DNA from 2 places in the Aminiphilus sp. genome. Region 1 is predicted to be linked to the other one. Evidence: riboswitches for the same ligand, from Rfam matches in the RefSeq annotation. Region 1 holds a riboswitch; the other holds the start of a gene.
What was found. Region 1 has a riboswitch for molybdenum cofactor ahead of Q1K49_RS11970 (cupin domain-containing protein). Riboswitches for the same ligand answer to the same signal wherever they lie in the genome.
Positions count from the first base shown of each region.

Region 2: it holds a riboswitch for molybdenum cofactor, as region 1 does, so the genes downstream of both, Q1K49_RS04205 (molybdopterin-dependent aldehyde oxidoreductase) here and Q1K49_RS11970 (cupin domain-containing protein) in region 1, are expected to answer to the same signal.

Region 1 covers NZ_JARKPW010000186.1:53,608-64,034, reverse strand. The annotation lists gene Q1K49_RS11985 (pyridoxal phosphate-dependent aminotransferase) at 1-718, opposite strand, end outside; gene Q1K49_RS11980 (cupin domain-containing protein) at 715-1,164, opposite strand; gene Q1K49_RS11975 (molybdopterin-dependent aldehyde oxidoreductase) at 1,309-4,098, opposite strand; molybdenum cofactor riboswitch at 4,328-4,453, shown strand; gene Q1K49_RS11970 (cupin domain-containing protein) at 4,533-4,979, shown strand; gene Q1K49_RS11965 (ATP-binding cassette domain-containing protein) at 5,127-6,170, opposite strand; gene Q1K49_RS11960 (ABC transporter permease) at 6,158-6,973, opposite strand; gene modA (molybdate ABC transporter substrate-binding protein) at 6,993-7,772, opposite strand; gene Q1K49_RS11950 (DUF364 domain-containing protein) at 7,864-8,589, opposite strand; gene pruA (L-glutamate gamma-semialdehyde dehydrogenase) at 9,058-10,427, opposite strand, start outside.
Region 2 covers NZ_JARKPW010000067.1:3,520-23,080, forward strand. The annotation lists gene Q1K49_RS04185 (DUF364 domain-containing protein) at 303-1,172, shown strand; gene Q1K49_RS04190 (thermonuclease family protein) at 1,169-1,993, shown strand; gene pruA (L-glutamate gamma-semialdehyde dehydrogenase) at 2,215-3,831, shown strand; gene Q1K49_RS04200 (heme-binding protein) at 4,475-4,912, shown strand; molybdenum cofactor riboswitch at 5,017-5,137, shown strand; gene Q1K49_RS04205 (molybdopterin-dependent aldehyde oxidoreductase) at 5,356-8,085, shown strand; gene Q1K49_RS04210 (pyridine nucleotide-disulfide oxidoreductase/dicluster-binding protein) at 8,296-10,506, shown strand; gene Q1K49_RS04215 (DVU_1557 family redox protein) at 10,503-10,718, shown strand; gene trsM (DVU_1556 family methyltransferase) at 10,718-11,425, shown strand; gene Q1K49_RS04225 (DVU_1555 family C-GCAxxG-C-C protein) at 11,493-11,942, shown strand; gene trsS (radical SAM (seleno)protein TrsS) at 11,942-13,294, shown strand; gene Q1K49_RS04235 (DVU_1553 family AMP-dependent CoA ligase) at 13,291-14,649, shown strand; gene larC (nickel pincer cofactor biosynthesis protein LarC) at 14,579-15,715, opposite strand; gene Q1K49_RS04245 (translocation/assembly module TamB domain-containing protein) at 15,995-19,561, shown strand, end outside.

The DNA.
Region 1 (10,427 bases):
ACATGGCGTAGGATTTGGAGAATCCTCCGATGGTGAGAGTCCGCTCCCGCATGCCCGGCAGGGTGGCGAAGGGGATGTGACTTCCCTGAAAAACGTAGGACTCGTAGAGTTCGTCGGAGAGAACGCACAGGTCCTGTTCCAGGGCGACGCGGGCGATGCCCTCCAGTGTCGCCCTGTCGAAGACGGCCCCCGAAGGGTTGCAGGGAGAGTTGACGACGAGCGCCTTCGTTCGGCGGGTGACGGCCCGGCGCAGGTCTTCCTCGAGGGGGAGAAAATCGTTCTCCTTCCGGCAGGGGACTGCCACGGGGACGCCCTGATTGTAGCGGACCTGCTGGGCGTAGAAGGTGAAGTAGGGTTCGAGCAGAAGAACTTCGTCACCCGGCTCGAGCAAGGTCTGAAAGGCGAGCCAACACGCCTGGGAACCACCGGTGGTGACGAGGATCTCCTCCGGATCCTGGACGAAGCCGTATTTAGCTGCCCAACGGCGGCTGACGGCCTCTCGGAGGCTGAGGTTTCCTCGGCTCTGGGTGTAATGCGTCTCACCGGCCAGCCCGGCCTGGCGGGCCGCTTCCACAATGCGCGGATCGGTGGGAACGTCCGGTTCGCCGAGGGTGAGGTTGACGAGTCCCGTCCGTTTTGCTGCGGCCTTGAACATTTTCATCATCGCCGAGGGTTCGAGTCGGGAGAACCTCACGGCAACGTGTTGTTTCAGGCTCACGGTGTCCCCGCCCCCTCCTCGGCGCCGTTTTTCGCTGCCTTTCGGGCGGCCCGCTCGGCCCGCATGGCGGTCTTCTTCGCGTGAGGGTCTCCGTGGGCGGGTACGATGCAGACGAACACGAAGTCCTCGTCCCCCGGGTTCTCGAAGACGTGTTCCACGTCGGGGGGGACACGTCCCCACCGTCCTGCCTCGAGGTCGATCGGTTCACCCTGGACCACCACGCGGCCGTGTCCCTTGAGGGAGAGCACGAAGTGATCCCAGGCATGTCTGTGCGGAGGAATTTTCTCCCCCGGAGGCAGGGTGAAATGGCGCATCACGTAGTCGTCCCAGAACTGTCCGGGGCCGAAGATGATTCGTTTCCGCACGTTCGGAGCCAGTGCGGAGGCATCCCAGAGGGGCAGATCCTCGACGAGTCCTCCCTGTCCGACCTTCGTCTCTTCCGACATGTCCTGTCGCCTCCTTTTCACGGAGTGGTGCGACCGGGAGATGCGGTCCCGTCGTTGCACGGTTCCGCATCTCCCGGAGAAGGATCCGAACGGATCGTTGATGGAACCCGGGGCGCCCGTCTCGGAGACGGAGCGCCGAGCAGGTTATTTCTTCATCGCCGCGAGGATTTTCTCGGCGGTGATGGGCAGGTCCTTCACCCGGGCGCCCACGGCGTTGCAGATCGCGTTCCCCACCGCCGCGTGCGGCGCGGAGAGGGGCATCTCGCCCGTCCCGGCAGCGCCGAAGGGGCCGAATTCCCGGGGGGTTTCCATGTGGATCAATTGAATGTCGTCGGGAATGTCCTTGATGTAGGGCAACCCGCAGGTGAGGAGGTTGTTGTGGGTCTTCACGTCCACGAAGTCCTCCTTGATGGCGAGGCCGATGCCCTGGGCGATGCCGCCCATCTGCTGGCCGTCCACGACGAGGAAGTTGTTGATCTTGCCCACGTCCCCGCAGAGGGTGAATTTCTCGACGGTGGTCTTGCCGGTCTTGACTTCCACGGCCACTTCGGCGAGGAAGATGCCGAACATGTGGTTGGCGAAGGGATATCCCTGCCCCGTCGCGCCGTCCATGTCGGTGCAGTGCTGCACTTCTCCCTCGTTGTTGCGGAGCGTTGCCTTCCAGTAGCCTTCGTAGAAGGTGGGAATGCCCTCCGCGATCATTTCGTCGTAGGTGCGGTAGGTTCCGTCATCCCGCCGCATGGCGTCGAGCAGTTTCCGGCAGGATTCGACGATGGCCATTCCCACCATGACCTGGCTGCGGCTCGCCGCGGCGGCGCCGCTGTTGGGAGCCTTGGCGGTGTCGCTCAGCACCAGCTTGATCTGCTCCGGTTTGATGCCGATGGGCTTGAGTGCCTCGTGGGCGGTGCCCACGCAGCCGATATCCGCGCCCTGTCCGTGGTCCTCCCAGGTGTTGTAGAGGATCACGCCGTCCCTGGTGAGCTCGATGTTGCTGTTCGCCTCGTCCGGGCCGTCATCGTTGGAGTTGTAGATGCCGAAGGCGATGCCCACGCCCCGTTTGACCTCGTCGGTGGAGAGAGCGGCGGCGCGCTTTTTGGCGATGTTGTAGTAGGGGCGGATACGGGTGACCATGGCCTGGAGCGGATAGACCTCGGACTTCTGTCCGCTCGGGAGCGTGTCTCCCGGACGGATCAGATTCTTCTCCCGGAAGTCCAGGGGATCCATGCCGCACTTCTCGGCGAGCATGTCGATAGCGGTTTCGCCGCCCCAGTAGGTCTGGGGTGCGCCGTAGGCGCGGAAGGCACCGCACCAGCGGTGGTTGGTGAAGAAGGTGTAGCCGCATCCCCGAAGGTTGTCCACGTGGTAGGGAGCCAGGAAGAACTGGCCGCCCTTGTTGGTGAGGTCCTGGCTGGACTCGGAGTAGGGGCCGTGGTCCACATACCAGGTGTGCTCGCCGCCGACGATCTTGCCGTTCTCGTCCGCGCCGATGCGGATCTTCATGAGGAAGGGGGAGCGCTTGGGCGTCCGCACGATGTGCTCCTTCATGTCGAGGCGCATGTAAACGGGGCGTCCCGTGGCGAGCACGCATGCGGCGAGGAGGGGTTCGTTCGTGGGGGCGACCTTGTAACCGAAGGAGGCACCCATGTTGTTCTGGATCACCCGGAGCTTGGATGGCGCGAGGCCGATGCCGCGGGAGATCATGAGCTGATGGCGGTAGACGCAGATGCTTTTGGTCTGCAGGGTGAGGCGCCCTTCTTCGTCGTAGTAGCCGAAGCCGCAGTCCGTTTCGATGGTCAGATGAGGCTGGCGGCTGCTGTAGAATTCGTCCTCCACCACATGCGCGGCCTTGTCGATGTCTGCTTTCGGATCGTCACCCTTGATGAGGGGGCGCTTGTTGAAGCAGTTCCGGATACCGTCGATTTCCTCGATCTCGTCGTAGACCTTGGGGGCGTCGGGTTTCATGGCGTCCTTCACGTGGAGAAGGGCGGGCAGTTCCTCCAGATCGACCTTGACGGCCGCGGCGGCCTCCCGGGCCTGTTTCTCCGTGGCGGCGCAGACGATGGCCACGCATTCGCCCCACTGGCGGATCTTGTCGCCCTCTTCGACGATGATTCGCCGCTCCCATCCGTCCGTGGTGGCCGTGGGAGACCCCACCTGACCGCGGATGCGGTTGGTTCCCTTGTTGGCGAGAAGATCTTTGGCGGTGACGATCTTTGCGACGCCGGGCATTTTTTCCGCGGCGGTGAGGTCGATCTTTTTCACTTTCGCGTGATGCGTCTCCGGGCAGACCGGTACGGCGAAGAGTGTCTCCTCGGGAAGCTTCAGGGCCGTGTCGTCGCCGAAGTCCCATGTTCCGGTGGCTTTGTAGACTCCGCTCGGCCGCGGGTAGGTACTTCCCCATACGGACTGGCCGGGTTTGAGCATCTTCGCCAGGTCTTCCATTTCCTTCTCGCCCCGGAGCACCGCCGCCGCCTCCATGACGGAATCCACGATCTGCTTGTAACCGGTGCAGCGGCAGGCTGTCCAATGTTTCTGGAACCAGTCCCGGACGTCCTCCCTCGTGGGGGAGGGATTTTCGTCCAAAAGTCCCTTGGCGGCCATGATGAATCCGGGTGTGCAGAAGCCGCACTGGATTGCGCCGCAGACGATGAAGGCCCACTGGAGTGCGTGGAGCTTCGTGGGGGTGCCGATGCCCTCGATGGTGAGGATTTCCGCGTCTTCCGGGATGCTCTTCCATGGAACGATGCAGGAGCGGACCACCTTGCCGTCTACAATGACGTTGCAGGCCCCGCACTGGCCGCAGCCGCACCCGATCTTTGTTCCCGTGAGACCTAGCTGGTTTCGGATGATCTTGGCGAGCTTCTCCTCCGGATCCGCGATGACGCGATTTGGGATTCCGTTGACCCGAACCGTCTTGACGTGATACTTCTGCATGGCTCTCCGTGCCTCCTCGCAAATGGTGTTGGCCTCTTCCTGGTTCCTGCCGCAGGGCATTATGCCAAGCTCAGTATGCGGAGTACGTGTTGGAGAGACAAGATTTTGTGCGAATTGTGCTCCATTTTGACCCGTTTTGGCCGGGAGGCATTGCGGGAAACCTTTCACCGCAGGGGTTGACAACGAAGGAGTTGTTGGGTAATGTAATGAATAAGGTGAAAGAGTATTCAGTATACAAAACCTCCGAGCCGGATCTTCCTAAGGGTGCGTAGTCGCCTAGGGAAACCGGACGACAGGGTACACCCGGAAACGGATGTGCCTCCCGCTTTCGGAAAGGAGGATGCGTCGGCGCTTTTCCTTCTCCGTGCCCTCGGGGAAGAAATGTCGTGTGCATCTTCCCGGCGGGACCCCGCAACGGAAAGAGGCACGCATTCATGACGACTCGATCTCTCCTTCGCTCGGAACTGCTGACGGGCAATCTTGACGACCTGCCCGCCCACATCCTTTCCTCCCTTGCACCGGAGGCCACGAAACGGATGGTCTTCGCCCCGGGACGCCATTGGGACGATTATGTGTTGCGCTATTTCACCCTGCCTCCCGGCTGTGCAACGCCCTCCCACCGGCACGAGTGGGAACATCTGGTGGTCGTTCTCCGCGGGCGAGGCAGGATGACGGTGGAGGACATGCAGATATCTCTGAACCAGGGAGCCTGGGGCTATGTCCCTTCCGGAGCGGAGCATGTCTTCGAGAATTCCGGCGAGGAAGAAGAATTTGCCTACCTCTGCATCGCCCCAGTCGAGGCGGATCCTCACGCCATCAAGACGCTGCGCAGAATCCCTTCCAAGGAACGGAGAGACCCCGGGGGCGGAGGGTTCTTCTGAGTGGTTGCGTTGTTCGTGTGTCGTTCCGGCAGAGTCACTGTTTCCGTTCCGTGCCGCCCGAGCCCTTTCTTTGTCGGTTATTTCCGGAAAGCCCTCTGTCGCCGGAAAGAAACCTTCTTCCGGAAGGGCTGATACCTCTTCTCTCCGTCACGTGAACGGATGAAGTGACCGGAGACGCAGGAGGACCTGTGCCTGCGCTCCGGGGAGGAGATATGCGTCCACCGCCTGTTCCCGCCCGATTTCCCCGTACAGGAGCGTACCGTTCACATCCAGAGCGACCGAGACCACGTCGTCCCTTTCCACGATGCTGCGCACGGAAGCGGAAAACCGGTTCAGTTCAGGCCCCGGCGGGGCTGTTCTTCCCACCTCCACGTCTCTTCGGGAGACCAGAAACCGGGAAAAGGGTCTTCCCTCGTCGGGCATCAGGAGCGTCCCTCCGGCCCACTCCGCCTCGATCACGCCTTTGAATGGGCGCCCGCGTTCCCGACAGGGGAGGATGTTCGGTGCGCCGAGGAAGGATTCGGCCGCTTCCGCCTCCGCCTCGTCTCTTTCCGGTGAGGCGGAGACGGGAATGAGGTGCCCCACGTGCATGACGAAGAGATGTTCCGTCAGGTCCTTCGCCTCGGCCAGGTCGTGCGTCACGAGAATGGTCGTGAGTCCCAGCTCTTTTCGCAACGCGCCGAATTCATCGCGGAGATGGTGTGCGGTTCGGTGGTCCAGCTTGCTGAACGGTTCGTCCAGGAGGAGAAGCGCCGGGGAGGAGGCAAGGGTTCGGGCCAGGGCTGCCCGTTGTCTTTCGCCGCCGCTGAGGGTGGCGGGTCTTCTGTCGGCGAGGTGGGAGATGCGAAGCCGTTCGAGGATGTCCGCCGCCTGCCGTCTCCGCTCCGCACGGGTGTTCCGAACGCGCTCCATGGCAAGAAGGAGGTTGGCTTCGACGGACATGTGGGGAAACAGGTAGGGATCCTGGGCCAGGAATCCCATGTTGCGCCGGTGGGGTTCGACGGAGCGGATGTCTCTGTCGTCGAGACGGATGGTTCCCGTGTGTCCGTCGAGTCCGGCGATGATCCGGAGAAGGCTGGTTTTACCAGCCCCCGAAGGTCCGACGACGGCGCATGCTCCCTTTGGGGGGACATGCATGCACACGTTCCGGACGAATCGGTTGCTCACGTCGGCGAGGGTCAGCCCGGCCATCGGGAGTCCTTTCCTGAAAGGGTGTCGTTCGACGACGTGCGGTGCAGCATGCGTGTGCACAACAGGAAGGCGAAGGCCGTGCCGAGAAGGACGAGCGAACATGACAGGGCGATGCCCAGTTCACCGCTGGAGATGTTGAGATAGACCGCGATGGGGAGGGTTTCCGTGCGAAAACGGGTGGCTCCGGCCACCATGAGGGTCGCTCCGAACTCTCCCAGGGTGCGTGCCCAGGCGAGCATTATTCCCGAGAGGAGCGATTTCGCCGCCAGAGGGATGTTGATGCGGAAAAAAACCTGGAGAGGCGAGAGCCCCAGCATGAGCGCCGCCTCCTCGTAGCCTTTGGGGACCGAGGCGAAGGCCGCCTGGGCGCTCCGAAGCACGATGGGTGTTGCCACGAAACTTTGGGCCACCACGGCTCCCCAGGGGGTGAGAATGAAATGGATGCCCCACCGTGCGAGATGCCCCCCCAGAAGGTCCCTGCCGAGAAGGAAGAGGAGTCCCACTCCGGCGATGAGAGGCGGCATGGCGAGAGGAATGTCGAGGAGCGTCTCGAGGAATTCCTTTCCGGGGAAAGTGTGCCTGGAAAGGAAATATGCCGCCCCGATGCCGATGGAGAGTGCTGCGAACATGGCGGCGCAGGATGTTGTCAGGGAGAAGCGCAGCGCGAAAAGAGTCTCCGGATGGACCAGGGAACGCGCCAACTCTTCCGGGGAAACCTGCCCGATCAGGGCGGCGAAGACGCCGCCCACGATCAGGCTGAAGAAGAGAAGCGGCAGGATCAGGACCCGGTCCAGAAGGTTCATGGAATGAAGGAGCCGCACGTCACGGCAGCGGCGAGAACCCGTGGGAGAGGAACACCGCAACCGCTTCGGGAGAACGGAGGAATTCCGCCAGCTCCAGTGCCTCCTCCGGATGGCGGGAGGTGTTCAAAGCGGCGATCGTGACGATCTCCGGCGTGTACCATGCGGGGTCGATGTCGAAGAAGACGAGCGCGTCCTTCGCCTGAACCGCATCGGACCTGGCAAGGATGGCGGCGTCCACGTCCCCTTTGGTCACGTAGAGGGACAGTTGTTTCACCGTTGCGGCCCGGACGACGGTGTTCGCGAGAATCGCATCTTTTTTGTCCGAGTGCGAGAGGATCTCCTCCGCGGTCCGCCCCAGAGCCATTGCCTTGGGGTCGCCGAGGCCGACCCGCACACCGGGTTTTGCCAGATCATCGACGGTGGTTATCTCCCCGGTTTTGCTCGGATGCACCGCAAGGACCGGAGGATGGAGGACGATGGAAAAGGAGTGCGTCACGAAGCCGTCCTTCGCGAGCTGTTCCACGAAGAACGCGGAACCGGAAAGGAAGAGGTCTCCCTCTTTCGTTGCCTTGAAACGCACCAGGGATTGGCCGGACCCCGCGTACTCCACGGCGACATTCACGCCGCCCTTTTCCCGGTAGGTGCGCAGGAGTTCCTCCACGGGCTGCCGGAGTCCTGCACCGCAATGCATGTACAGCTCCTTCGTCGTGGCTCCAAGGGGCATCGCACTCCCCAGGCACAGAAGAAGCATCAGAAATCCGGCGGAAAGCCGCACGCGGGTGAGACGCATGAAACGCATACAGAACCTCTCCCTTCAATGATGGATAGTGAATGTCCTTCGTGTGTTCCGTCCTGTCGAGGCAGTCCCAACGTCCCCCGGTTGATTCCGCTCACGAAGACTTGGGACAGAAGCGCTCCCACCCCATCAGGTGGGCCGCGCCGGCGATGGTTGTTCCATAGAAGAGCACCGGTTTGTCCAAGAGAAAGTCCCCGATGGTGTCGTTCACCAGGGGCGTTCCGGTGACAAGGAGAAGCTCCGCCCAGGCCACGGCGTCGCTCGCCGTTTCCGGCCCCTCCACGGGAACCCCGAACTTGGTGTTCCCCAGGTTGTCCGGGTCCAGATCGAGGAGGCGGAGAGGAAACAGTGGGGCCAGCGCCTCGACCATGCGGGGCTGAAAGCCAACCTGGGTGATCTTCACCGCGCCGAATCGTTCCCGGAGTTGTGGAGCCAGTTCGGACGCGCAGGCGCGGGGATCCTCGTCCCGACAGTGGACGGTGTTTCCGATGAGTCCGAGATGCTTGAGAACCGCGTTGAGTGCAGCGACGAAGACCGCACGGCGAAAGGTGTTTTCCGGTGGGGTGGCGAGGAGGCTCTCCAGTGTTCCCTCGTAATTGCCGTAGTGGTCCGTGAAGGCCTGTCCCCGGGCGTCCCGAAAGGTTGCCTGAAGAAGGCGCTCTTTTCCCTTCTGCAGCGGGAAATCCTTGTCCTCGGGAGTGCCGATGGCCTCTTCCGTGGAAAGGGGTGCGGCGCAGACGCGCACCGTCTCCCCCAGAAGCCCTTCCCTCCGACAGATCGCCGTCAGGCGCTGACGGAGAATTTCGTGCAGTGCGGACATGAAGTTCACCTCGGATTACGGAGAAAGTATGACGATAACCGCTTTTCTCGCGCCCTGTGAATCCCCTCTCTCCATCCTCATGGCAGGGAGCGGAAGAAAGAGGGGCAGAGGGGCGAATGGGTGAAATCGGTATTGCCCGGTTGTGGATGGCCGTACATATCATGCAACTGAATTGCATTACGTAGTGTAGGAGCAAAGTCGATTTCTGTCCAGAGGCGGATCCTGGGCTGAAAGCATCCTTCCGGCCTTTACGGAAAACCGAGGGGAATGCTTTTGAACGGGGTGCGGCGTTCCTTGTCTCGATGCGCGGGGGACGATACGGTGTGGAGTGCGGGGTGTTTCCTCCGACACGTTGCGAGGAAGCGATGAAGCAAGGAGGAATGGGCCACCCGTTCGTGCGGCGGGTGGCCCGTTCCTGTGCATGGAGCGGCGGAGCGGAGTGGGCCCCAGGTTTGGCTGCGGTGATGTTTACTCGCTCTGGAGAAAAGGATAGGTGAAATCCCTGGGCGGAAGAAGCAGTTCCTTGATGGTGCGCAGGGATGTCCAGCGAAGCAGGTTGTAGGATGACCCCACCTTGTCGTCGGTCCCCGAGGCGCGCGCGCCGCCGAAGGGCTGGTCTCCCACCATGGCGCCGGTGGTCTTGTCGTTGATGTAGAAATTGCCTGCCGCATGGCGCAGAAGATCCTCCGCGGCAAGGATGGCCTGCCGGTCCGTGGCGAAGATGCTTCCCGTCAATCCGTAGGGAGATGTGGCGTCGCAGAGGCAGAGCGTTTCCTCGTATTTTTCGTCGTCGTAGAGATAGACAGTCAGCACGGGGCCGAAGAGCTCCTCCTCCATGAGGCGGAATTTCGGGTCCGTCGTGAGGATCACCGTGGGTTCCACGAAGAATCCCCTGCTGTCGTCACAAGTACCCCCGTAGACGATTGTCGCGTCCTGGTGGTTTTTCGCGTAGGCGATGCTCGAACGAAGCGTCTCATAGGATGTTTTGTCGATAACCGCGCCCATGAAATTTCCGAAATCCTCGATATCGCCCACCTTGACCCGGGAGAGCTGGGAGTGCAGCTCCTCCTCGATGCTTCCCCAGAGGGATTTCGGGATGTAGGCCCGGGACGTGGCGGAACATTTCTGCCCCTGGTATTCGAAGGCGCCCCGGACGAGTGCGGTTGCCACGACCTGCGGGTCCGCCGACGCGTGCACCATGGCGAAATCCTTTCCTCCGGTTTCACCCACGAGGCGAGGGTAGTTTTTGTAGGTTTCGATGTTCGCCGCCACGGTTTTCCAGATCCGCCGGAAAGCCCCGGTGGAGCCGGTGAAGTGGACTCCCGCGAGATCGGGATGGGTCAGCAGCAGCTCCATATCCTTGGAGTCGCCGGGGAGGAAGTTGATGACTCCGTCCGGAAGCCCCGCCTCAAGGAAGACCCGCATGACGAAGTGGGAGGAAAAAACACCCGTGGAAGCGGGTTTCCAGAGGATCGTGTTGCCCATGAGAGCTGGCGATGCGGAGAGATTACCGCCGATGGCGGTGAAATTGAAGGGGCTGACGGCGAAGACGAATCCCTCGAGAGGGCGGTAGTCGAGCCTGTTCCAGGCGCCTTCTCCCTGATGGCCGGGCTGGACCGAATAGATCTGACGCATGTTGTGCACGCCGAAGCGAAGAAAATCCGAGAGTTCGCACGCGGCTTCGATTTCCGCCTGGTGGGCGGTCTTGCTCTGTCCGAGCATCGTCGCCGCGTTCAATGTCATGCGGTAGGGTCCGGAGATCAGCTCCGCGGCACGAAGAAATACGGAGGCCCTGTGGTGCCAGGGAGTCCTGGACCATGTTTCCCATGCCGCCCGGG
Region 2 (19,561 bases), on a different contig from region 1:
AATTGCACATCATGTTCTGCTTTTTCTCAAAAATCCGCCTTTCAAGGATCACTGAGCACGTGCCGCCGCGTGTGTCACTCTTGCGCCCCGTTTCAGAATGTGTCGGGCAAAACCATCGCCACGGCAAATTCCTCCATCGTCCTTCAAGAGAGCGACATGCACGGAAGGCGTGAAGGGATTTGCTCAGAACGTCTTCAAGGTTTCACTCGTGTCTTTTTCGAGAAATACGATACCATAGGAACCACGGAATGATGCGAGGGCACATTCAGCCCGAAAATCCCATGCACGAGAGGGAGGACCTCATGCGACTGTACGAGAAGATTCTCGATCACATCCGCAGCATTCCCGACGGCGTCGTGGAACGGCTCGTCCTCGGATGGCACGGAAGCTGCGTGCTCCTTCGGGATGGACGATGCGGCATCGGCACCGTGCCACTGCCCGGTCACGAAGTGCTCCGCAGCGTTCACTCCCATACGGAGAACCTTCTTCGCCAGAGCGCCCGGGGATTGGCGGAACTGCTCGTCTCGCCCTTTCCACAGGAGTTCGCCGCCGCATCCGCGGCGGCGGCGGCGCTGCTTCCCCCGCCGGAAGAGGGTTTCCCCATCGAAACACTCCGATCTCTTCCGCGAGGGGAAAAAGTGGCGCTCCTCGGTTATGACGCGGAACTGGTTCCGCTTCTTCGAGAGTGGGGGTGGAGCCTGGCGATCTTCGACGACCTTCGTTCCGCTCCCGACGTTTTTCCCTCCTGGTCCGGAGCGCACCTCGCCGGATCGTGCTCCTGGGCATGGATCAGCGCCGAAGCACTTCGGGACAGACAAATCCTCTCTCTCATGTCCACGTTCAAAACCATGGAAGGATGCATTCTTCAGGGTCCTGGAGTTCCCTGGTCGCCGGAAGTGCTGGAGGAGGCGGGTATCACACACCTTCTTCTCCCCGCCTGGTCCGAAAGGGACTTTACCTCTATTCTCACATATATCGAAGCAGGAGGAAATCCTTTGTCCTGCCCTTCCGTCTTCTGGCGTGTTCATTCCCTTCTTCCCGCTTCCTCCCCGACACTCCTTCCCTTTCCTCCGGAACACGGAAAGGATCCTCGCGTTTCTCCGACAGAGAAGGAGCAGGCGGTGATAAAGAACCAGGCAAGCCTTGCCCCGGGAGAGGAAGGTCAATCTTGAGGCGCAGCTCCGCTTTTCCCCGCATTCTGAAAAACTACTTCCGGGTGAAACCGCTGTCAGCCCTCCTCCTCGCACTTCTCGTCGCAACCGTTCATTTTTTCGACAGGGGAGATGCCTCTCTCGGTCGTGTTACGCAGGTCATCGACGGAGACACCATTGTCGTCACCACCGAGGACGGAAAAAGCGAGAAAGTTCGTTATCTCCTCATCGACACGCCGGAACTGCACCATCCCACCCGTGGAGAAGAGGAACTCGGAAGGATCGCCGCGCTGGAGAACAAAAATCTTGTCCTGGGGAAAAAAGTTCGGCTGGAAGAGGACGTGGAACGTCGGGACCGTTACAATCGCCTCCTCGCCTATGTGTGGACCGAAGGGTCTGGCGGCGAGGTGCTCGTGAACGAGGAACTCGTTCGGCGAGGAGTGGCCATGCCGTTCACGCTGCCGCCCAATGTCCGTTATGTGAATCGTATTCGTGACGCCTTTCGAGAGGCTCGGGAACAGCGGCGCGGCCTCTGGAACGCCGCTGCGGGACGACATTTCACGGGAGAGCAGGTCTGGGCGGAGCTGCCCACTCTCGCAGGCTGTTTCATCACGCTGGAGTTCCGCGCGGCAAGGATGGAAAAAAAGGGAACGCGCCATCTTCTCTTCGAAAAGAAAGGACACACGGCAATAGTAGTCTACGAAAGCGACAGACCGCACCTTCCATCTCTGGACGCACTTGCATCGGGCAAATTAGTCTTGGTGGGAAAGGTCCAAACAGGGAGAGAAGGAGCGGAAATCATCCTCAGGGATCCTACTCAGATCGTGACTTTAGGCCCATGAAATCGATGCCTTTCCGGGACTCTTTTCCCGAAAATACACTCCTGCAAAGAGGCGATATGGTGGCACGTTTTTCTTTCGACTTCTTTTTCCACAGGCATCGCTGGACGTGACAATTCGGTAACGACAGCCTCTCGAAGGCTTTTTTCTCCATAGATATCCACATTTCTTATCCACATATCCACACCCCTGGTGGAATCTGTGCATAAAGGAGGAAGGGTTCCATGTGGAAAATGGATCGTCCCAAAAATGACGCGGATGCTCTTGTGACCTATGGCCCTGGTTCCCCCGAGCGGGAACGCCTGCTCGCGGAACTGGAACGAGTGAGGAAAACACCCCTGGAGTTGCCCTGTCTCATCGGTGGGGAAAAAGTGTACACCGGGAAAACGATCCCGCTTCGCGTTCCCCACGATGCGACACGTCTCCTGGGGAATGCACATCTTGCAGGGTCGAGAGAACTCGAGGCCGCCGTGGAGAACGCCCTCAAGGCATGGAAGGACTGGTCCACCGCACCATGGTATCAACGAGCGGCAGTCTTTCAACGTGCCGCGGACATGCTCGCCACGGTACGGCGCACCGAGCACATCGCAGCCATCATGACCAATCTCTCCAAAACACCCTTCGAGGCGGAGATCGATCTCGCGGAACTCGTGGATTTCTGGCGCTTCAACGTCTTCTACCTCCACGAGATCTATCAGGAGCAGCCCCTTCAAGGACAGGGGGAGATCAACCGCTTCGACTGGCGTCCCCTGGAAGGGTTCATCGTCGCCGTCACTCCCTTCAACTTCTACTCCATTGCGGGAAATTTGCCGACAGCCCCCGCCATGTGCGGCAACGTCGTCCTCTGGAAACCTGCGAAGAGCGTTCTTTACGCGAACTACCTCATTATGGAGCTCCTCCTTGAGGCGGGACTGCCGCCGGGAGTGGTGAACTACGTTCCCTTCTCCAGCGCCGATGGAGCCACGGTCCTGCGCCACCCTCTCCTGAGCGGCCTCCATTTCACCGGAAGCTATGCAACCTTTCTCACGCTGTGGCAGACCATCGGCTCCTCCGTCGAACACTATCGCTCCTTTCCCCGCGTGGTGGGGGAGACGGGAGGAAAGGATTTCATCTTCGCCCACGCGTCGGCGGACCCCATCGCCCTGGGAGCGAATCTTCTGCGCGGCGGATTCGAACTGCAGGGACAGAAATGTTCCGCCGCTTCCCGGGCCTATGTTCCCGAGAGCCTCTGGAGCAACGTGGAGGAGTACCTTCGGAGAGAGGTTCCCCTCATCTCCATGGGCCCCGTGGAGGACCTGGGCAATACCATGGGAGCCGTCATCGACGAGGAGGCCTTCCGCAAGATCAAGGGCTATCTCGACTATGCCCGGAACCATCCCGAGGAATACACGCTTCTCCTGGGAGGCGGCTGCGACGACCGAAAGGGATGGTTTGTGGAACCCACGGTGATCCGCACGTCCAATCCACGAGGGAAGCTCATGACCGAGGAGATCTTCGGCCCCGTGATCACCGTCTACGTGTACCCCGACGACGCCTACGAGGAGACGCTCCGCCTCTGCGACGCCACCACGGAATACGCTCTCACGGGGGCTGTCTTCGCCGGGGACCGCGCCGCCATCGCCACGGCGGAATGTCTCCTCCGGCACGCCGCGGGCAATTTCTACATCAACGACAAGCCCACGGGAGCCGTGGTGGGGCGTCAGCCCTTCGGAGGATCCCGTCATTCCGGGACGAACGACAAGGCGGGATTCTGGAACAATCTCACCCGGTGGCTCTCACCCCGGAACATCAAGGAGACCACTGTTCCCGCCACAAACTGGAGACGCCCCTTTCTGGGATGATCTCCTCCCGCTCCGGGTACGCCACGTCTTCATGCGCGTGCCCGGAACGGGTTCGTCCATAAACCCCTCTTCCTCCGCAGAGGAGCGCGCAGGAATCCATATCCGCTCCTCAACACAGACCTGTTGATCGAACACAAAAAGGCACTCCTGGAAAGGTGTGGCTCATCGCCGAAAGGTGTGGCTCATCGCCGCAGACGGCTGCCGAACACCATGAAAACCTTTTTGCGCAGGCTTGACGCACACAACTTCTTTCCGCCCAAACAACACATTCTTCTTCGAAATCCGAGGAACGGCGCTCAATCCAAGGAGTTGCTCAAAGAATTTTTCGAGACGGAAATTCTTTTGTCCTCTTTTGTCCAGTTTTGTTCTTTTTTCAGTATAAAAATCTCGAAAAATTACTTTTATTAGATTATATAATAATGTCTTGAATCAGCATCTTGTCATCCTTTGACTCGGTGCACAATATACATCTTCAAAAGAAAGTCCCGGTTCGAACCGTCACATCCGCCACACGGAGCGGTGCACAATATACATCTTCAAAAGAAAGCCATCGCTTCTCAAAATCACTTGACAGAATTCTTCATTCACAGGAAAATATTTGAAGTTCCATGAGTTTTTCCATTCACAAAGGAGGAGAACAACGATGGCAGCGGATGTTTCCAAGCTTCAGCTTCCCGGAGATCTCACCCTGAAGCAGGCCCAGATGGTCCTTGAGGCCGCCTTGGCCGACGCAGTCGCCCAGGGAGTGCCCATGAACATCGCCGTAGTGGATGCGGGGGCCAACTTGAAAGCCTTCGCCCGCCAGGACGGTGCGTTCATCGGCAGCGTGGATATTTCCATCAAAAAGGCGAAGACCGCTCGCTTCTTCAACATGACCACCCGCCAGCTCGGCGCCGCATCCCTCCCCGATGGTCCTCTTTACGGCATCGAAGTGTCCAACAACGGCGTCATCCTCTTCGCCGGTGGCGTTCCGCTGAAGAACAAGGACGGGGTCATCGTCGGCGCCATCGGCGTTAGCGGTGGCACCATTGATGAGGACGAACGCTGCGCTGACGCAGGAGCAGCGGTTCTTCTCAAGTAAGCCGACCGCTGAATCCCCGGAAAGGGTGGGGGCTCCTCCCTCTCTCTTTCGGAGGATCAGACTGAAAGGGACGTAAGCGGGCCCTTTCGCTCGGTATCACAATCGAAAAATAGACCTTCCGAGCTGCCGTGCCTACAAGAGCGATCTCATGGCATGCAGCCGTCAGGGTGTGTCTGGAAACGGACACGCCTCCCGTGTTTGGCAAGGAAGGCGGAGAAGAATGTTCCTCTTTGGGGACTGCCGTCTTTGCGCACGGGCAGTCCCTTTTTCTTTGGAGGTGGTGAAGGAAGAACGACCGGGGCAACAGGGGTAAAGAGATGGGGGGCATGGAAACGCAGCGGTTCTTCTCCGTCCACCCCATGAAGCAGAATGAGAGCGTACGAGCGGGCAGGGATGGAAATTACAGGATGTACAAAAGAGAGTACAAGGGGGGTTGAGGAACGATGCTTCAGAAACGTTTCTTTGTCAATGGTGTGGAGCGCAACGTCATTGCCAATGGGGAAGACACCCTGGCAAAGGTGTTGCGGGAACAGCTCGGCCTCACGGGGACCAAAGTGGGATGCGGAACGGGACATTGCGGCTCCTGCAATGTCATTCTCAACGGGAAACTGGTTCGTTCCTGCGTGTTCAAGATCAACAGAATCACCGAGGGGGATTGCGTGACCACCATCGAGGGCATCGGCTCTCCGGAAAAGCTGCACCCGCTCCAGAAGGCCTGGGTCGCATTCGGTGCAGCCCAGTGCGGCTTCTGCACGCCCGGCTTCATCGTCTCCGCAAAGGCACTTCTCGACCAAAATCCCAAGCCGACCCGGGAAGAGGTCCGGGAGTGGTTCCATGTGAACCGGAACGCCTGCCGCTGCACGGGGTACATCCCCATCGTCGATGCCGTGATGGCCGCGGCGAAGGTGCTTCGCGGCGAAATGAACGAAAGCGAGCTGGAATACCGCCTCCCCGAGAACGGTCGTATCTGGGGCGGCACCTATCCCCGTCCTACTGCGGTGGCCAAGGTCACGGGAACGCTCGATTACGGCGCAGACCTCGGATTGAAGCTTCCTGAGGAAACGTTGCAGCTCGCGCTCGTACAGGCCACGGTGAGCCACGCGAACATCCGGGGCATCGACACGTCCGAGGCGGAGAAGATGCCCGGCGTCCGTAAGGTGGTCACCCACAAGGACGTGAAGGGGAAGAACCGCATCACGGGACTCATCACGTTCCCTACCAATAAGGGAGACGGCTGGGACCGGCCCATTCTCTGCGACGAGAAGATCTTCCAGTTCGGCGACGCCATCGCCATCGTCTGCGCCGACACCTACGAGAACGCCTGCGCGGCGGCGGAGAAGGTCAAGGTGGACCTGGAGGTCCTTCCCGCCTATATGAGCGCTCCCGCAGCCATGGCGGAGGACGCCCTGGAAATCCATCCAGGCACGCCCAACATCTACTACATTCAGAACCTGGAGAAGGGTGACCCCACGGGACCTATCTTCGAAAAGGCCGCCGTCACCGTGGAGGACGATTTCTACGTGGGAAGACAACCCCACATGACCATCGAGCCCGACGTGGGCTTCGCCTACATGACGGACGACGGAATTCTCAAGATCCACTCCAAGACCATCGGCGCCCATCTGCACCTCTACATGATCGCCCCCGGGCTCGGCGTGGAACCCGACAAGATCGCCCTCGTGTCAAACCCCATGGGGGGCACCTTCGGCTACAAGTTCAGCCCGACCATGGAAGCCCTGGTCGGCGCAGCCACCCTCGCCACGGGAAAACCCTGCTTCCTTCGGTACACCTACTTCCAGCACATGACCTACACGGGGAAGCGCTCGCCCTTCTTCGTGAACATCAAGTACGCCGCCGACAATGAGGGCCGACTCCTCGCCATGGAGACGGACTACATCGTGGACCACGGTCCCTATTCCGAGTTCGGCGACCTGCTCACCCTTCGGGGCGCCCAGTTCATGGGTGCGGGCTACGATATTCCCAACATCAAAGGAACAGGGCGCACGGTGTGCACGAACCACGCATGGGGCTCCGCCTTCCGTGCCTACGGTTCCCCCCAATCCCTCTACTCGTCGGAACTTCTTATGGATGAACTGGCGGAAAAGCTCGGCATGGACCCCTGGGAGATTCGGTTCAAGAATTGCTACCGCCCCGGTGCGACGAATCCCAGCGGTCAGGAACCGGAGGTCTTCAGTTATCCAGAAATGCTCGAGGCACTGAAACCTCGATACGAGGCGGCGAAGGAAAAGGCAAAGAAGGAATCCACCGGCACGGTCAAGAAAGGCGTCGGTCTCGCCATGGCCTGCTATGGCTGCGGCCTTGACGGACCGGACAGCTCCGAGGCCTGGGCGGTGCTCAACCCCGACGACACCGTCACTATCGTCACCGCCTGGGAGGATCACGGTCAGGGAGCGGACATGGGCGCCATCGGCACCGCTCACGAGGCACTGCGTCCCTTGGGCATCACCCCGGACCGGCTGCGTTTCACCTGGCCCGACACGTCGAAAACGCCCAATTCAGGTCCCTCCGGCGGCTCACGTCAGCAGGTTCTCACGGGGGGCGCAATCCGCGTGGCCTGCACGGAAATGGTGGCGGGACTCCGTAAGGCTGACGGCACCTGCATGACCTACGCGGAAGCCACCGAAGCGGGAAAACCCGTGAAATACGTAGGGAAATTTACCGTTCCCGGCGTAGCCTGCAACGAAAAGGGGCAGGGAAAACCTTTCGTGGTCTACATGTACGGAGTCTTCCTCGCCGAGGTATCGGTGAACACCGAGACCGGAAAGGTCACCGTGGACAAGATGACCCTCATGGCGGACATCGGCAAGGTGAACAACCGGCTCGTCACGGACGGGCAGATCTACGGCGGCATAGCCCAGGGAATCGGCCTCGCTCTTTCCGAGGATTTCGAGGACATCAAGAAACACTCCACGCTCCCGGGCGCCGGCTTCCCCTACATCAAGGACATTCCGGACAACATCGAGATCGTCTACTTCGAGAACTATCCGCGCGAGTTCGGCCCCTTCGGCGCGGCAGGAGTGGGAGAGCTTCCTCTCTCGAGCCCTCACGCCGCTATCGGCAATGCCATTTACAACGCCTGCGGCGTAAGGGTCCATCGGCTTCCCGCACTTCCGGAAAAGATTCTCGCAGGACTGAAGGGAGAGCACGTCTAGGCAAATTCTCCTCCGTTCCCCCGTTCCGCCTCTGAACGAAAGAGCGGGGGAACACCTCTTCCGGAAACCCGAAAATTCAGGACTGGAGCCGGTTTGTCGCGGAACCACGACGTTTCGGACCCGCACCTTTGTTCCGCGTTCTCTGACGGTTCGCCGCCCTTCACAGGGGAAACGAACCGTCGGAAACGTCTTTTCCTCTGGAGGCGATCCATGGAACAGAATCTGCTCAGAGATCTGGAGCATCGCTGTATTCAGGAAGAACTCCCTTACTGTCAGGCCGCCTGCCCCCTCAAGGTGGACGTACGGTCTTTCTGTGCCGCCATGGCGCAGGAGCGTTTCGGCGAAGCCCGAAAGATCCTGGCAAAGACCATGTCCTTACCGGACATTCTGGGGCGGATCTGCGACCATCCCTGCCAAAACGCCTGTATTAGAACCGAAACGGGGGGAGCAGTGGAGCTCGGCCGGCTGGAACAGGCCTGTCTCGAAAGGACAAGCCCTGCCGCCCCACCCCTGTGCCTCCCTCCCAGGGATAAAACCATCACCGTGCTCGGAGGCGGCCTTTCCTCGTTGGTCTGCGCCTGTGAGCTGGCCAAGAAGGGGTATCGGGTTCTTCTGGAATTCACGGGAAAACTGCCGGGAGGGCGCCTTCTCGCCCTCCCCGAGGAAATCCTTCCGCAAAACATCCTCGCCGAGACATGGGCGTTTCTGCAGAAGCTCGGCGTGACCCGCACAGGTGGGGAATCCCTCTCTCTCCCGGCCCTCCGGGAGGGCGAGGCGGCCTACCTGGGCATGGACGATCCTGCCATGGCGCATCTCGCCACCGTCGGGACAGTGGATTCCACTACCTATGAGACGGCCACCGGAGGACTGTTTGCCGGAGGTTTTCTCCGGAACGGATCGCCGTCTCCCGCCTGGGAGGCGGCTGATGGAAAGCGCGCAGCGAACTCCCTGGACCGATTTTTCCAGGGGGCTTCCCTCTCCTCGGGCAGAGAGAAGGAACTCTCCGACGCGACGCGACTCCACACGCCGCTCCGCGATGTGGAATCGATCTCCCCGAGGCGCGACCCCGCGGAGGAAGCCCGGCGCTGTCTTCAGTGCGAGTGCCGTCACTGCGTAGGGGAGTGCGTTTTTCTGGAGACCTACAAGCGCTATCCCAGGGCGTACGCCAGAGAAATCTACAACAACTTCGCCGTCGTCCAGGGATACCACCAGGCGAACAGAATGATCAATTCCTGCGCGCTCTGCGGCCTCTGCGAAACGCTCTGCCCCAACGACTTCTCCATGGCGGACCTCTGCCGCGCCGCCCGGGAGGAACTCGTGGAGCGCGGCCTCATGCCTCCCTCGGCCCACGAGTTCGCCCTGCTGGACATGGAGCAGGCGAACGGCCCGCGGGCCGCGGGCTTTCGTCCGGGCCGCACGGCAACGAAGGCCCTTTTCTTTCCGGGATGCCAGCTCGCGGGCACCATGCCAGAACAAACCGAGGCACTTGTCTCCTTTTTGGACGAACGTTTTTCCGGAACCCTTGGAGTGCTCCTGGGGTGCTGCGGCGCTCCGGCCTGGTGGGCAGGACGAAGGGACATGCTCCAGAAGGTTCTCGACACTCTGCGGGAAACCCTGGCTTCCCTCGGAAATCCCCCGCTGATCCTCGCTTGTTCTTCCTGCAGCGACGTTTTTCGTCGCCTGCTTCCGGAAACATCTCTTCTTTCCCTCTGGGAAGTACTCCGCGAAAAGGGACTGCCTCCAGGACACCCCCTGCCGGACCCGCTCGCGCTCCACGATCCCTGTACGACCCGCTCCCTTCCGGCCTGGCGCACTGCCGTTCGGGACATTCTCCGGGCACTGGGACAGCCCTTCGAGGAGCTGTCCATGACGGGCGAGACCACGCGCTGCTGCGGCTACGGCGGTCTCCAGTCTCTTGTGGATCCCGATCTGGCGGAAAAAGGGGTACGACGGCGGCTCGGAGAAAGCGACAAGGATTTTCTCGCCTACTGCGCCATGTGCCGGGAAAGTCTCTCCGACTCGGGCAAACCGGTGGCACACCTCCTGGACCTCTTCTTTCCTCCCGCGGCACCTTACGAGGCAGTGGGTTTTTCCGCGCGACAGGCCAACCGGGAACAGTTGCGGCGACGACTTCTCGGAACCTGCGATCTTCCGCCGGACCCTTGGGAAGATCTGGATCTCATCGTGTCTCCCGACATACGGCGACGCCTTGAAGAACGCCACATCCTCGACAGCGATCTCCGGCGGACTCTTTGGGAGGCCTCCACTTCGGCCCGCCTTCTCGTTTCACCGGATGGAAGAACATTGGCGACCTCGCGCATCGGCAACGTCACCTTCTGGGTGGAATACCGGAACGAAGGGGCTTCCTTTCGGATCGTCAACGCATGGGGCCATCGCATGACTGTGGAGGTTTTGTCATGAGCGGCGAGACGGGACTCAGTTTCAAGGACGAGACAGGTTGGCGGTGCGGTTGCGGCGGCGAACTCGAACCCCGGAAGGTGGCCGCCCGTTATCTCGGCAGTCGCTTCGAGGTGGAACTGCCCGCATGCACCGTCTGCGGACTCGTCCTCGTTCCCGAAGCCCTTGCCCTGGGCAAGATGCTCGAAGTGGAGAAAATCCTGGAGGACAAGTAGTGCCGCTTCCCTACGAACACCCCCTGTGGCGTACCGTCATGGGAGAGGCCCTGCATCCCGGCGGAAAGGCACTGTCCCTCCGGTTGCTCGACCTGTGCGGATTTTCTTCCGGCACGGCCGTTCTCGACGCGGGGTGCGGCGGGGGAGCGACACTTGAACTGCTCCAGGAGCAGGGCGTCCGCGCCGTGGGGCTGGACAGATCTTCGGATCTTCTTTGCCGGGCTGCGGCGAAGGGTCCGGTGATGAAGGGGGATCTCCGCCGCATTCCCTTCGGGGAGGGAATATTCGAGGGTGTGGTCTGCGAATGTGTTCTTTCCCTGCAGGAATCGCTCTTTCCCGTCCTCGGGGAAATCGCCCGCGTCCTGAGACACGGCGGCAGGCTCGGCGTGACAGACCTCTTCCGCCGCCGCGGTGAACCCTGCGGTGGAGGAGGGGAGTCCTGCGCACAGGGAGCCCGTTCCCGGAAAGAGCTGGAAACAGCCCTTTCGGAGCACGGATTCGCGCTTCTGCTTTTCGAGGATCACTCCGCACTGCTCCGAGAATGCACGGCCCGGCTCGTCTGGGAAGGCATCCTGGAGCCGCCGCGTCCACCCTGCCGCTCCCTTGGCTACGGTCTCTGGGTGTGCCGACGGGAGAACGCTTCCGGTGTCGACAACGCGGAGCGACGGGAGTGCTTCTCGCCGGACACACCGGAACGAGTACGCTAAACGGAAAAATCCGTCTCCGGACAGACCGACCGGAAACATTTGCACACAGGCATCGAGGAGGGAGAGCATGGACGATCTTCACACTGCAATGATGGAATGGGCACGGGATGGATACTGCTGTTCTCAGATCATGATCCTTGCCGGACTGGCCTATACGGGGCGGGAGAATCCGGACCTGGTCGCCTCTCTGGGGGGTCTCTGCAAGGGCGGATACGTCCCCTGGGGGACCTGCGGCGCCCTGAGCGGCGCCTGCTGCCTCCTCGGCTTCTATGCCGGAAAGGGTTCATCGTGGGAGCAGAAGGACCCCCGGCTTCTCTTCATGGCGGAGGAGCTGCACCGCTGGTTCCGGGAACGCTGGGGCGCCGGAGGAGAGCGCGTGGGCTGCGGCGATATTCTGGGCGACACAGCCGCTCCCGATCCGATCGTCTGTTCCTCCATGGTCGCCGCAACGCTCGAAAAGACACTGCAACTACTCGTAGGACAGGGCTTCGGCCTCCAGGAAGGACGCCCCTCCTGATGGCACTCCTGAGACGTACGCACAGCCTCTGCCCCGTCTGTCTCAGGCGAATTCCCGCCGCTCTGGAGACAGAGAAGGAAAACGTTTTTCTCCGGAAGCGATGCCCCGACCATGGAGATTTTTCCTGCCTCGTCTGGGAGGGAGCGCCGGACCTGCACGCCTGGACATCCTCCCGATTTCCCCTTTCCGGCCCGGAGAACACACCGCCCGACGACTGTCCCCGGAGCTGTGGCCTTTGCGAATTCCATGAACAGCGGAGCTGCACCGTCGTGGTGGAGGTGACGGAGCGCTGCCGACTCGGCTGCCCGGTCTGTTTCGCCGATGCGGGGAGCGGGGACGAACCGGATTTCGCCACCCTGGAGACGCTGCTCCGAAAGATCCGGGACAGGGCTGAGGGCGCGATTCTCCAACTCTCCGGCGGTGAACCCACGGAACGATCCGATCTGCCCGAACTCCTCCGCCTGGCATCCGGTCTCGGTTTTCCCGGAATTCAGCTCAACACGAACGGCCTCCGCCTCGCCGAAGAGCCCGGATACGCCCGAAGGCTTCGGGAGGCGGGGCTGGGATGGGTGTTCCTCCAGTTCGACGGCCTTCGGGAGACGACGCATCTCGCACTTCGGGGAAGACACCTCGGAGCGGTCAAGACAGATGCTCTCCGCGCCTGCGCCGGGGCGGAACTGGGGGTGGTTCTCGTGCCGACCCTTCAGTGGGGAGTGAACGACGACGAGATAGGGGATATCGTCCGATACGGTCTTTCTCTCTTTCCCACGGTACGGGGCGTGCACTTTCAGCCCCTGAGCTTCTTCGGCCGCTATCCCGCCCCACCCCGGGACGAGACGCGCCTGACTCTGCCCCGGATCCTGCGGCATCTTGTCGCACAGACCGGGGGACTCACCGAGCTCTCGCACTTCCGTCCCTCCCGATGCGAGCACGAACGCTGCTCCTTCCGCGCGGTGTACCTTGTGGAAGCCCCGGACCGGATCTTCCCCGTGGGACATGAACCCTGCTGCGGGACACGGCCCAGGGAGGAAGGCCCGCTCAGAGCCGTGGAAAGCATCCGGCGACGCTGGGGAGCGGACGTCTCCCGGGAAGTCTCCGTCTCCGGAGAAGGTGTTGCGAACCACTGCGCCTCCGCCTCGTCACCGGAGGACGATCTCGACCGGTTTCTCCGCCTTGGAAAAAGGGGCAACTTCAGCATCAGCGCCATGGCCTTCCAGGACGCGGAGAATCTCGACCTCGAGCGGCTCCGCTTCTGCTGCGTCCATGCAGCCGCGCCGGACGGACGCCTCGTCCCCTTCTGCGCGTGGAACCTCACCGCCCGGGATGGTACACCGTTGCACCGTCGCCCGTGAGTATCCCCATCACCCCCCTCGACGCCTGGATCGCCCGCCGCCTGGAAGATGGAACGCCGGGGGCCGGCTACTCTGCCGAAACCCTTCGACCGGTGGACCGAAAAACCCTGGCGGCAGCCCAGGAGAGGGCGTTGCGTGTTCTCGTCCGCCATGCCGCCGCGAACGCCCCTTTCTACCGGGAATGCCTTCGCGGCCTTGAGGACGCCCCTCTCCGGGAATTGCCCTTCACCTTTCCATCGGATCTCGCCGGGGCGGAATCACGCTTTCTCACGGTCTCGCAGTCCGAGATCCGCCGGGTGGTCACTCTCGCCACGTCAGGCACCACCGCACCGCCGAAGCGCCTCTGTTTCACCGACGAGGATCTCGAGGCGACGGAGGAGTTCTTTCTCCACGGCATGGTCACCTTCACCCCGCCGGGAAGCGCCGTGGCAGTCCTCATGGGAGGTACTCGCCCCGACGGCATCGGAGCGCTCCTCAAACGGGGGCTGCGGCGTCTGGGGTGTTCCGTGCACGTGTTTCCCCTCGGGGAACCCCCCGCCGCAACAGCGGCGCGGCTGGACGAAGTGCGCCCTTCAGTCGTGGTGGGGCTCCCCGCCCAGGTGGCGGCGGCGGCGGAACTGTCGCACCACGCCCCTCGGGTAGCACTTCTCAGTGGGGACATGGCGCCGCCCTCTTTGCGACGGCGCATCGAGGCACGGTGGGGATGCCGCGTCTTCGTTCACTACGGGCTCACCGAATCCGGATGGGGATGCGCCGTGGAATGCGCCGCCCGAGAGGGATGCCACGTGCGGGAACTCGATCTGCTGCCGGAGATCGTGGACGAGAATGGAAACGTGCTCCCCCAGGGAGAGTGGGGGGAAGTGACGCTCACCACCCTGACGCGCCGCTCCTTTCCACTTCTCCGGTACCGCACCGGCGATGAAGGGCGGTTCCTCCCGGAATGCTGCTCCTGCGGCTCCGTTCTCCGCCGCGTTGAGGTCCGGGGACGCCTTCCCCGGAGGGGGGCAGGAGGACATCTGTTGCGCCTGTACGACGCGGAGGAGGTGCTGTGGCGGTTGCCGCAGGTACGGGATTTCGCCCTTTCCCTCTCCGGCGGGAAAGACAGGCACGAAACGCTCCTCCTCGAGTTGGTCGTCTCCGGAGAGGACGGGGACATCGCCGCAAAGGCGGTACATGCCCTGCGCGCCCTTCCGGGAATACCGCAGCATATCGTGGTGACGCAACACTTCGGTCCGGTTCCGGAGCGCCCCGGACCGAAGAGGAGTTGGGGGGACGCGAGCGTCCTTACCGAGGATCGAAGCGGTCGTCGAATTCCACCTTTTCCTTCGTCACACCCCCGAGGCGGGAGATCTTGACCCGCACGAAGCGATCCTCCCCTTTCATCGGGCGCCGCTCCACGGTGTACTCCATTTTCCGTCGCCCCACGGGCCAGTAGCGGAAACCGATGGTGGAGGTTTCCCCGAAGAGAAGGTCCGCGACGCTGTCGAAGTGCTCCCGCTTCGCCAGAATGCGCAGAAGAAAGAGCGGACGTCCCTTCTTGCCGAGGGCCTGCACGAGATGGCTTTCCAGAGCGACTTCCTGAAGGAGCGCCAGCACTCTCCCCATTTCCTCCCCGGTCATGTCGTCGATGGAGACCTCGAAGAGCAGGACCTCTTCGAGAGCGTCACCCTTTTCTTCGCCCTCCGCGTCGCCCCTGCAGAGGAGAGCGCGCAACACGTTGGGAACGGAGAAATCCTTCCTGCCCGCGCCGTAGCCGACCCGGAGAGGCACCACGGAGGGAAGATCCTGCAGAAAACGGGCCCCCGAGGAGGCGAGAAGCGCCACTCCCGTGGGTGTGGCGATCTCCTTCCGCACCGGCCCTCCTTCGAGGGGAATTCCGCAGCGGGCCGCCAGGGCCGCCACGGCGGGAACGGGAACCGCGAGCAGCCCGTGGGCGGTGCGCACCGTCCCGCCTCCGACCCGGACGGGGAGGGAGCAGAGTGGCGGAAACCCCAGATTCTCCAGGAGGAGGAAGAACCCCAGCACATCCACGATGGTGTCGAAGCTCCCCGCTTCGTGAAGGTGCACCGATTCGGGATCGCTGCCGTGCACCTGGGCCTCCGCGGCGAGAAGAAGCTCCAGGGCCGCTCCGGCACGGCGGCGGACCTCCTCCGACGCATCGGCGAAGGTGGCCGCGGCATCCAGAAGCACCCGGAGTTCTTCTCCCGACCGGGCGTGGTAGTGCTCTTTCGGGAGCACATCGACGCAGGTTGCGGAGAGCCCCTGCTTCACCGTCTTCGCGATGCGGATCTCCGTTCCGGCGACACCGAGCCCTTCGAACCGCTCCAGGGGCTCGAGACGTGCCCGGGAAGCTCCGAGGTCGAGCAGTGCCCCGAGAAGCATGTCTCCACTGACACCGCAATGTGGTTCAAGAACAAGCATGCATGTTCCTCCTCGCCATGACCGTCTGACCGTCAGCGCTCCGGTCTCTCCGGACCGACCCGGCCGAAAAGGGATCTTCCGTCCGAATCCTCACTTGCCGGAGCCTTTCAGTCCGTGCAGATCGCCTTCGGGATCGAAGAGCCGTTTCCTTCAACCTGCACCGCAGGCAAGATCCCAAGGAAGCGAAGGTGCTTCCGGGGTAATCTTGCGGACGTGCTCCATGGCTCAAGATGATACAATATCTTTCGAGGATTTCGACGAGTGGAGGAGCTCCGATTGATGGACAGAAACGACGAGCGGAGGTGGGGGCAGATACACCCCGGGGCGACCCCGTCCGCCCCCCCGGAAAATTCATCCGCACCCATCCCCGAAGGTCCCTCCGGAACAGGAAGGTTTCGGTCCGGTCCGGTGCGCCTGTCGCTCCTTCTCATGGGCATCGCCGTAGCCCTGGGCTTTGCGGGCTACTTTTCCCTCTCCAGGTTCGATTGGGGAGGGGCTCTTCTGCTCGGGGAACTCCAACGCCTCATTGAGGCAAAGAACCTGGGTGCGCTGTCGGTGGAACAGGTCTCGGGTAACCCTCTCTCGGGATTTCAGCTCTCCGGCGTGACCCTCCGGGGCAAGAACGGAGCGATCACCGCCGACGGCATTCGTCTCTCCTTTCATCCGGACAGCCTGCTCCGGAGAGATCCCGCACTTCGGACGGCGACACTCCAGAAACTCTCCGCCCCTTGGGGCGCCCTCGAACCACTCCTCGACGCCTACGAACCGGAAGTGGGAAACGTCCCCCCGTTGTCGCTCTCTTTCCTGGAAAGCACCGCGGAAACTCCGGCGGGAACGTTCCTGCTCGAACGGGGACGCCTTCGCATCACCGACAACGCGTCGTCCTTCGCGCTCTCCCTGGAGGGCGCTCTCGACGGGCTCTCCCTCGCCGCCACAGGAGAGGCGCGCCTCCGCGAAACACTCTCCGAGACAACGTCCACATCCGCCTCCCGGGGAATGACGCTCGTCCTCGAACGAGGCGAAGTGACTCTCGGAACGGACACCCTCGTCCTGCAAGGCGAAGTGCCCCTCGACCCCGAGGGAGCCGTTTCTCTGGAGGGAACTCTGCGCCACCTCTCTCTGGAGGAGGTGGCGAGATGGATCGCGCCCCTGGCGGGAGACGACGCGACAAACAAGGCGCTCCTCTCGGCTCGAGGAACGCTGTCCGGGAGCTTCCGCCTCTCCGGAACCGTCGGAGAACCCGTCGCGGAAGGGACCGCCCGTCTCGAGGCGGGAACCCTCATGGACATCCCCCTGGAAATCCGCTCCGCCCGCTGGGCCTGGCAGGGAAAACGCTTTACGCTCTCGGACTGTTCCGCTCTTGTGAGGAAGTCGCCGCTTTCGGGAACGCTCTCCCTGGATCTGGAGCCGTCCTCTCCGGAGATGGCCGTGACGCTCGCCGCGTCGTCCCTCTCCCTCGACGCATGGCACGGAGAATTTCCTTTCCTGAGCTTTCTTTCCGGAACCGCCGCCTTCCTCGATCTCGATCTCGCAGGCCCTCTGGACGGAGCCCTTCGGGGACACGTCCGCCTGCGGGATCTCGACGGCTCCGTCGCGGGGTACACCGTGGCCGACACCACCGCGGAGGCGGAATTGCGGGAGGTCGATGTGGCCTTTCGGAGCAGGGGACTCTGGCTCGGCGCACCCTTCACCGCCACAGGTTCCGCCGGCACGGATGACGCGACCTCCCTGAACGTGCGGCTCACCGCCTCGTCCGTGCCGCTCCATCGCCTCCGGGAGGCCTTTCCCGATGTGGAAGGGCTCGCTCTGGAGGGCAACCTCACCGCAACCCTCTCGATCACCGGGCCCGCCGCATCGCCGAAAGTGGAGGGACTTCTGGAGACGGAACGGTTCCGCTTCCGCGGAGAACCCCTCGATGCGGTGGCCCTCCAGGCCACCTACGAGGAAAAGCGTTTCTCTCTTGAGAAAGGGACCCTTGTCTGGAGAACCGTTCCCCTGGAATTCTCGGGAACTGTTGCGGATATCCCCGGTCGGGGAACGCTGGATCTTCGGGGCACCGCCAAAGATCTTTCTCCGGAGCTTCTTTCCTCTCTCTCGGGAGGGCCCGGTGCGGGCATTCCCCTCGGCCTGACCGGAAAGGGATCCGCCCAATGGCGCCTCTCGGGAAACGTCTCCCAACCCGTTCTCTCTCTTCAGGTCACGGCACCCAGCCTTCACGTGGAAGGGCAGGTTCTCTCGAAGGTCCTTCTGGAGGGATCCCTCACGGAGAGGGAATTCCGCATCGCCAAGGCCCTGGCGCAGTTCGGAGGCGGAGAGGTCCGCGCCTCGGGATCGGTCGCTCTCGGGCGTTCCGACGGAGCCGTCGCCTTGAAGATCGACGGCTCCTACAAGGACATTTCCCTGAAAAACATCCTTCCCGAAAAGAACACCACAGGAGCCCCCCTCGACGGAAGCGTCGCGGGAACCTTCGCGGTGACGGGGAACATCGCTTCCCCGCTGGTGGAGACAGCCTTTCAGGTGAGCGCCCTCGCGGGCGTTCCCCTTCCCGTCCAGTCCTTCCGAGGCAAACTCCGCCTCGAAAAGGGACCGGGGTCGGCTCCTTTCGGGCGCATCCGTCTTCAGGACCTTCAGGGAGAACTCTGGGGGGGGAGGGGAAGTATTTCCGGCGTTCTCGATCTTCCCGGCGGAGGCAAACCCGCTGTGCTCGATCTGAAGGGAACCCTTTCCTCCATGGACATGGCCAATTCCCACGCCACGCTGGGCGACGCGGGAGGGGTCTATCTTAGGGGAAAGGCCGGCGGTGAGCTGGAGATCACGGGAACATCCGAACAGCCACGGCTCCGCCTGAAAGCTGCCGCACCTCGCCTCGTGGCGAACGGTTTCCCCTTCACCGAAACGGAAGCACTCGTCATCGCCGAAGCGGGACGAATCCGCCTGGAGAAATTCCAGGGGTTCGTCGGCGCTTCTCCTGTGATAGCTTCCATGGACGCCCTCTCCGAGGAAGGGACGTGGAAGGTCGCCTTTTCCGCCTCCGGAAACAACCTCGACCTCGCCGTCTTCTCCCGGGAGTGGTTCGGCCCGACGAAAAACGTCCTTTCCGGGCGGTTTTCCTTCGACACGAAGGGAAGTTTCGCGGAGGGACTCTTCAGCGGCAGCGGCCTCATCGACGCCACGCGGATCTCCCTCCGGGGATTCCGGGCGGAATCTCTGAAGGCTCCCTTCACCTTCCAGGACGAATACGTCACCGTGGAGGACGCAAACGCCGGAGCCTACGGCGGAAATTTCTTCGCCCAGGGAACGATGAACCTTTTCACCAGGGAGTGGGGCGGCAACCTGCGCATCGAGAGCGTGGACGTGGCACCCGCCCTGGCGGATCTGGCATCCCTCGAAGGAAGCGTCTCCGGAAAGGGGACCTTCCGCGTGCGCGGAAACGGTACCCTGGGAAGGCTCTTCGGAACGGAGGCCCAGGGAACACTGGACGTCGAGAACGGTGCCTTCTCGGGCTTTCCGGGCATTCAGGACATGGCGAGGGCGACGGGAGGCACGGAGATCCCCTTCCGCTCTCTCAAGGGCTCCTTCGCCTTCGACACGGGCATGTTCTACATCATCCCGGGAAGCCGCATGGCCGCGCCTCCCGGAAACCCCGCCTATCGCTATCTCTCCGCGGACGGCAGCGTCTCCCTCGGAGGGCCGCTGGACCTGAAGTGCTACGGAGAGATCAACGTCACTGCCTTCAATGCCTTTCTCGGAGCATTGAAGGGACTCATCCAGGCAGGCGGCTCGTCGGAACTTCTGCTCCAGGAGATTCTGGGCGGCCTCGTGGGTGGAGCGTCCCGGAGAGATTTC